Linked DNA regions of Puniceicoccus vermicola. The protein of the gene in region 2 binds, or shares a complex with, the protein of the main gene of each other region. Links are inferred from orthologs where the notes say so. Each region holds a gene or a part of one and is shown on either strand. Other genes may lie near its edges. The genes, in order: trxA and trxB.

The links.
Region 1: the proteins of trxB (region 2) and trxA are in contact, whole or in part, in a crystal structure (PDB 1F6M), measured with the Escherichia coli proteins. The link is inferred for Puniceicoccus vermicola from one-to-one orthologs.

What each region holds. Positions count from the first base shown.
Region 1 is NZ_JACHVA010000081.1:64,068-67,153, forward strand. What follows is about bases 320-3,086. They hold trxA (thioredoxin), read right to left. Parts: upstream 1,980-3,086; coding sequence 1,659-1,979; downstream 320-1,658. Other genes in these bases: ppk1 (polyphosphate kinase 1), read left to right, coding at 320-1,612; H5P30_RS09650 (hypothetical protein), read right to left, coding at 1,986-2,699; H5P30_RS09655 (hypothetical protein), read right to left, coding at 2,854-3,086. Also shown: more of ppk1, read left to right, coding at 1-319. UniProt on the Escherichia coli protein: Participates in various redox reactions through the reversible oxidation of its active center dithiol to a disulfide and catalyzes dithiol-disulfide exchange reactions.
Region 2 is NZ_JACHVA010000052.1:50,854-54,148, reverse strand. The notes cover bases 320-3,295. They hold trxB (thioredoxin-disulfide reductase), read left to right. Parts: upstream 320-1,330; coding sequence 1,331-2,260; downstream 2,261-3,295. Other genes in these bases: bcsA (UDP-forming cellulose synthase catalytic subunit), read left to right, coding at 2,429-3,295; cysE (serine O-acetyltransferase), read left to right, coding at 460-1,299; H5P30_RS05910 (thioredoxin family protein), read right to left, coding at 320-364. Also shown: more of H5P30_RS05910, read right to left, coding at 1-319.

The DNA.
Region 1 (3,086 bases), on a different replicon or contig from region 2:
CACCAAATACCGCACCTACGTCTTCCTGAGCGACGTCATCGGAAAATATGCCAGCCAGCTTTTTCCGGGTTTCGAAACTCTCTCGACCCATGCCTTCCGCGTGACCCGCAACAGCGACCTCTACATCGACGAGGAAGAAGTGGATAACCTTCTCCAAACCATCGAGGAGGAATTGCACAAGCTGAAGAAGGGCGCCTCGGTGCGACTCGAGATTGCCGACACGGTTCCCGAAAACGCACTCGAGCGCCTACTCCAGGCGATCAACCTTTCGAAGGAGTCTGTCTTCCGCGTCGACGGCCCGATCAACCTCCTCCGAGTCATGGGTTTCTATGACATGGTGGACCGCCCCGACCTCAAGTTTCCTCCCTTCCCCTCATCGACTCCGCAGGCTCTCGCCGAGTCGACGAATATCTTCGATACGATTTCCCGGGAGGACTTTCTCCTGCACCATCCCTTCGAATCATTTACCCCTGTGGTCGAATTTTTGCGGCAGGCAGGCAAGGACCCGAAAGTCTACGCCATCAAGCAGACGCTGTACCGCACCAGCGGCGACTCACCGATCATCGAAGCACTGATCGAAGCCTCGACCCAAGGCAAACAGGTCACCGCCCTCATCGAGCTCAAAGCCCGTTTCGACGAGGCGAACAACATTCACTGGGCTCGACAGCTGGAGGATGCCGGAGTCCACGTCGTCTATGGCTTGGTCGGGCTCAAAACCCACTGCAAGACCTGCCTCGTCATTCGCCGTGAGCCGGACAACACGCTGCGCCGCTTCGTTCACATGGGGACGGGAAACTACAACCCGAAGACCGCCCGCCTCTACACCGACTATTCGTACTTTACCGCCAAGCCACACATCACCGAGGAGGTCGCCGATCTCTTCAACTCATTGACCGGCTTCGCCCGCTCCCCCAGCTTCAAGCATCTGCTGGTCGCCCCTTTCAACCTCCACGCTTCGATCCAGAAATTCATCCGACAAGAGGCGACCAATGCCCGCGCCGGCAAGCCAGCCCGGATCATCGCCAAGGTGAACAGCCTCATCGATCAGGAAACGATCGAGTCCCTCTACGAAGCCTCCCAGGCGGGTGTGCAAATCGATCTCATCGTTCGCGGGATCTGCGGCTTGATCCCCGGCGTCAAAGGCCTGAGCGAGAACATCCGCGTCCGCTCCATCCTCGGACGCTACCTCGAACACTCTCGGATCTACTACTTCCAGAATCATGGGCGCAAAGCCCGCATTTACGTCGGCAGTGCCGACTGGATGCCCCGCAATTTCTTCCGCCGGATTGAGGCGGTGTTTCCCCTCGAAGAAACCGAACACCGGAAACACGTTCTGGAAACCCTCCGGACTTACCTCAAGGACAACACCCATTCGAAGCAGCTTCGTCCGACCGGCACCTACGCAAAGGTTCCCGTCTCCAAACGGAGCACTCCTTTCTCCGCGCAACATTTCTTTATGGAGCAGGCCCTAGAAGCCAGCAAACGCTCGAGCGAAGAGCTGGAAGCAGGAAAGCCCACCCTAAAACTACGGGGAGAGCCTCGCAATTCGCCAAGCGCGGATTCCACAAAAAAGACGGCGTCCGATCCGGACGCCGCCTCAAACGAAAAATAAGTTTTCGTGAACTCCAGAGCCGACTCGAGGTCAGCTCCCGGATGATTTAGGACAGACGCTTCTTCAGGTCTTCCTTAGAGGTCAGACCTACGACTTGGTCGACCATTTCGCCCTCTTTATTGAAAAAGAGGAGAGTTGGAATCGCGCGCACGCCGTGCTTTTGGGCAACTTCCTGATTCTCGTCCACGTTGACCTTGAAGACCATAGCTGCGTCGCCGAGCTCACCAGCAACTTCTTCCAGAATCGGAGTCAGCGCCTTACAAGGTCCGCACCATGGTGCCCAAAAATCGACGACGGAGGGCTTCCCTGCAGCCTTGATCGTCGAGTCGAAATCCGCACTCGTCAGTTCTTTGATATTTTCTGCCATAATGTTTTAAAGTAGTTTGAGGATATCACTCAAAATCAGGTAACCGACTGCGAGTGCTCCGACACATGTGAGAACGTCAATTGCAACGCCCACTGCAGAGACATCGCTATCCCGTTTCTTCCCGGTGTCAAACGTGACAGCGGAACCACCCTGAGTAGGTTGCGATTTTGCCGAAGCAGCTCCAGGACGCACGACGTGCGGTTTTGGAGGCTGTGGCTTCGATGCCGGAGCTTTCGGCGCTTCGGGCTTGGCGGCTTCCGGTTTCGCTTCCTCGGAGGCGGCGGCATCCGGCTTTGGGGCGGCTGCGGGTTTCGGAGCTGGGGCTTCACCCTTGGGCTCTTCTTCCTTCGCTTCCGCCGGTTTCGGCTTCACGGGAATCTTTGGAGTCAGCTTCGGCTTCTCTCCTTTGGGTTCCAAAGTGGGTTTTGCGGCAACTTTCGGAGCTGGCTTCGGCGAAGGGGCTTCCGGCTCCTTATCAGCGGAGTCCGCAGAAGGAGTCGCGGGTTTCGGCGATCCAGCGGGCTTCGGGGCCTCTGCCTTCTCAGGCTCGGCTTCCCCCGCAGGCTTTTTCGGAGGCAATGGTGCCATGGGCTTCTTGGCCTTCATGTCACTCAAATTCGGAAGGCCTCCCGGTTTCTTCGGGGGCAGCTTCGGCTTCAGCATGGGGGCTTTTGCAGCAGGTTTCGGTGTTTCTTCAGTTTTCTTTTCTTCTTCCGCCATTGTTTCTGGGGGTTCGGGATGCAACAAGTCCTGACCTTTCGACCGAGTCATTCGAATAGAAGATCCCGCAGGCTTCGATGCCTTCATGGGGATACCACTGCTCTTCGAAGCGGATTCGGTTTTGGAGTCGGAGGACATAATCAGTAAGTAAAGCTCAGTTAGGGGTATTCTTATGGATAATATCTGACAATTCCTTTTTGTCCGTATCTTCTAAAGACTTTCCCTTCCGGGACAGATCTTCAAAGGTTTTGACCAAAGTTTCCGTCATTCGCCCGTGGGTTTCTTCCGAACCTCCGACGATGGAAAACTTGTCCGCACGGGTGACCCGCTTGTGACCATCGGAATGATCCAAGCCAATTCCCAGCAGATGCGCCTTTGCTTTTTTAT
Region 2 (3,295 bases):
CATCCATGAGAATGGCGGTGGCATTTGAACCCTTTTCTTTCGCCGTCTTTTGGTGCCCTTCAGCCGTGTCGTGGCCCTGCTTGCCGGGAGCCGAAGAGACAATGGAGAGCCAAACAACGTCCTGATCCGTATATTCCTCCTGCAGCGATTGCATATTTCCGGAATTGTAGTGCGCCTTTACGAAGGGGCACCCGTGATTGAGCCACTCCAAGACGACATACTGTCCGTCAAAATCAGAGAGGGAGACCTCCTCCCCATCGGTGTCCATCAAAGTGAAATCCGGAGCCTCTTCTCCATTCTGGACCGCTGCAAAAGCAGAGGAGGCAACGAGAGACAGGGCGAAAAGAAACAATTTTTTCTTCATGGTAGTTTTCGATTGAGGGTTGCGAAAGTCGCGAGACTGAACAGGAACTTAGTATGGCCGAGATTTCAACCCGCCTGAACGATTTAAGGGAATCCATGACTGAAAAAACGATCTCCGACCCCATATGGGAGAAGATTCGCCAGGACGCTGTCGAAATAATCGAGAGTGAGCCTGTCCTCGCGTGCCAGATTCAGGAGATTGTCCTCGATCGTTCCTCGCTGGAGGAAGTTCTCAGTTTTCGCCTAGCGGAAAAGCTCACCTTCCTCTCGCATTGGGAATTCCACCTTGAGGAGGTTTTCCTCGAAGCCATGCGCGGAGATCCCCAGATCGGCCAGGCCATCCGGAAAGACATCGAAGCGATCTATGAACGGGACCCGGCCTGCGAAAATCACATCACCCCGGTCCTCTACTACAAAGGCTTCAAGGCGATCTGCTGCCACCGGGTCTCCCACTGGCTCTGGAAAAACGGTCGCCGTCAGCTGGCCCTCCACCTCCAAAGCCTCAATTCTGAATTTTTCGGCGTCGACATTCACCCTGCGGCCGTCGTGGGTTCCGGCATTTTGCTCGACCATGCGACTGGATTTGTCGCGGGTGAGACAAGCCGGATTGCCGACGATGTTTCGATTCTCCACGCAGTGACCTTAGGGGGCACCGGAAAGGAAAGTGGAGACCGCCACCCGAAGATCGAGCGCGGCGTCCTCATCGGGGCGGGGGCGAAGATCCTCGGCAACATCACGATCGGGGCCTGCTCACGAATCGGGGCCAACAGTGTTGTCCTCGAATCCGTTCCACCCAACGTCACGGTTGTGGGGGTTCCCTCGCGCATCGTGGGAATGTCCAATGGGGACGATCCTGCGCGGAAGATGGACCACGACGTGCGATGCGGATCGGAATCCGACGAAGCGAAAATCTCCGGATTCCAAGCTCGGAGTTGATTTCGCCCCGTTTTCACTACAGAACAATTTTATGGCGGAAAATCTCATTATCCTCGGATCCGGATGCGCAGGGCTGACAGCAGCAATCTATGCGGCACGGGCCAACTTGAACCCGCTCGTCCTCGAAGGATCGCAGCCCGGCGGCCAATTGACCACGACCTCGGAAGTGGAGAACTTTCCGGGATTCCCGGAGGGCATCGATGGATTCCAGCTCATGGACAACATGCGCAAGCAGGCCGCCCGCTTCGGAGCCCGCTTCGAAGTCGCCTTGGTTGAAGATGCTGATGTGGAGTCAGATCCCATCACCCTGAAAACTGCCTCGAAGGAATATGAAACCCGCTCATTGGTGATCGCTACCGGCGCTTCACCGAGGCTACTCGGAGTTCCAGGGGAGAAAGAAATGTATGGCGGCAAGGGCGTAACCACCTGTGCCACCTGCGATGGGGCCTTTTACCGCGACATGGACGTCGTCGTTGTCGGAGGAGGAGACTCCGCTTGCGAAGAAGCCCTCTTCCTCACTCGATTTTGCTCCAAAGTTTACTTGATCCACCGCCGCGATGAGCTCCGCGCTTCCCCGATCATGGCGGAGAGAGCCGTCTCCCACGAGAAGATCGAAATGGTCTGGAACACCGTGGTGGAAGGCATCGTGCCCGATGAAAACGGCTTGGTGACCGGGATCAACGTCAGGCACCGCGAGAACGGCGAGGCCCAAACGATCGACTGCAAAGGTGTCTTCATCGCGATCGGGCACATTCCAAACACCGCGCCCTTCCAAGGCAAACTCGCCATGGATGACGAGGGCTATCTCATTCCGGAAGGAACGAGCAATGTCCTGACCTCCGCCCCACGCGTCTATGTCGCCGGAGACTGCGCCGACCACGTCTACCGTCAGGCGATTACGGCGGCAGGAATGGGTTGCCAAGCGGCAATCGAAGCCGAGCGCGCCCTCGGAGTCATCTAGAGCTCCCGTTCCTCCCGCACAGACCACGCATGGGCTATTCGCTGCCCATGTGGACCATGCCCGGACCACTCAGTTTACTGTGGATTTCGGAGAAAAATCTGTCTTTAGTCTGGAATCAAATTGCACTAACCATTTCTTGGTCCATAGATTGCTTACAAATATTTTACAGTGGTCCAAACTTCAAAAACAGCTCGCCATAAATCAAAACACCTTTCTCTGGTCGTTTTCTTGTGGTTTCTCACCTTCCTGACGTTTCTGTTTGTCTGCGCATTGCACCTTGAGCACCGCTCGCAATGGTATTTAGCAGGCGGGTTGCTCCTTGGACTTTTCGTCTTCCGCTTCATGAAGCGGACGCCGACGACCCGAGTGGTTTTCCTCTGTTTCGCCTTTTTCATCGTTCTTCGTTATTTCTTCTGGCGGTCACTAGAGACTCTGGAGTTCTACGACTGGGTCAGTTTCTCCATCGCGATCATTCTTTTCCTAGCAGAAATGTACGGGATTATGATCTTCCTACTCGGCTCTTTCGTAAATGTAAGGCCCTTTGAGCGGAAACCCGTGCCGCTGCCTCCTGTCAGCGAGCTCCCCACAATCGACGTCATGATTCCTTCCTACAATGAGAGCGAGGAAATCCTGGAAGTGACGATGATGGCCGCGCTGCAAATGCGCTATCCCGAGCACAAGCGCAAAGTCTATCTCCTGGATGACGGGGGTACTGATCAGAAATGCACGACCGGGAATGACGCATCCCGCGAACAGGCACTAACTCGCCGCGAGAGCCTATTTCGCCTCTGCAACAAATTAGGGGTTCAGTATGTGACCCGCGAGCGTAACCAGCACGCCAAGGCCGGGAATATCAACGACGCGATGAAGAAGACCAACGGCGACCTTCTTCTCATTCTCGACGCCGACCACGTTCCGACCGAAAATTTCCTCGAAAACACCGTCGGCCTCTTCAATCAGGACGAAAAGCTGTTTCTGGTGCAAACCCCGCACTTTTTCGTCAATCCCGACCCGATCGAGAAGAACCTCAACACC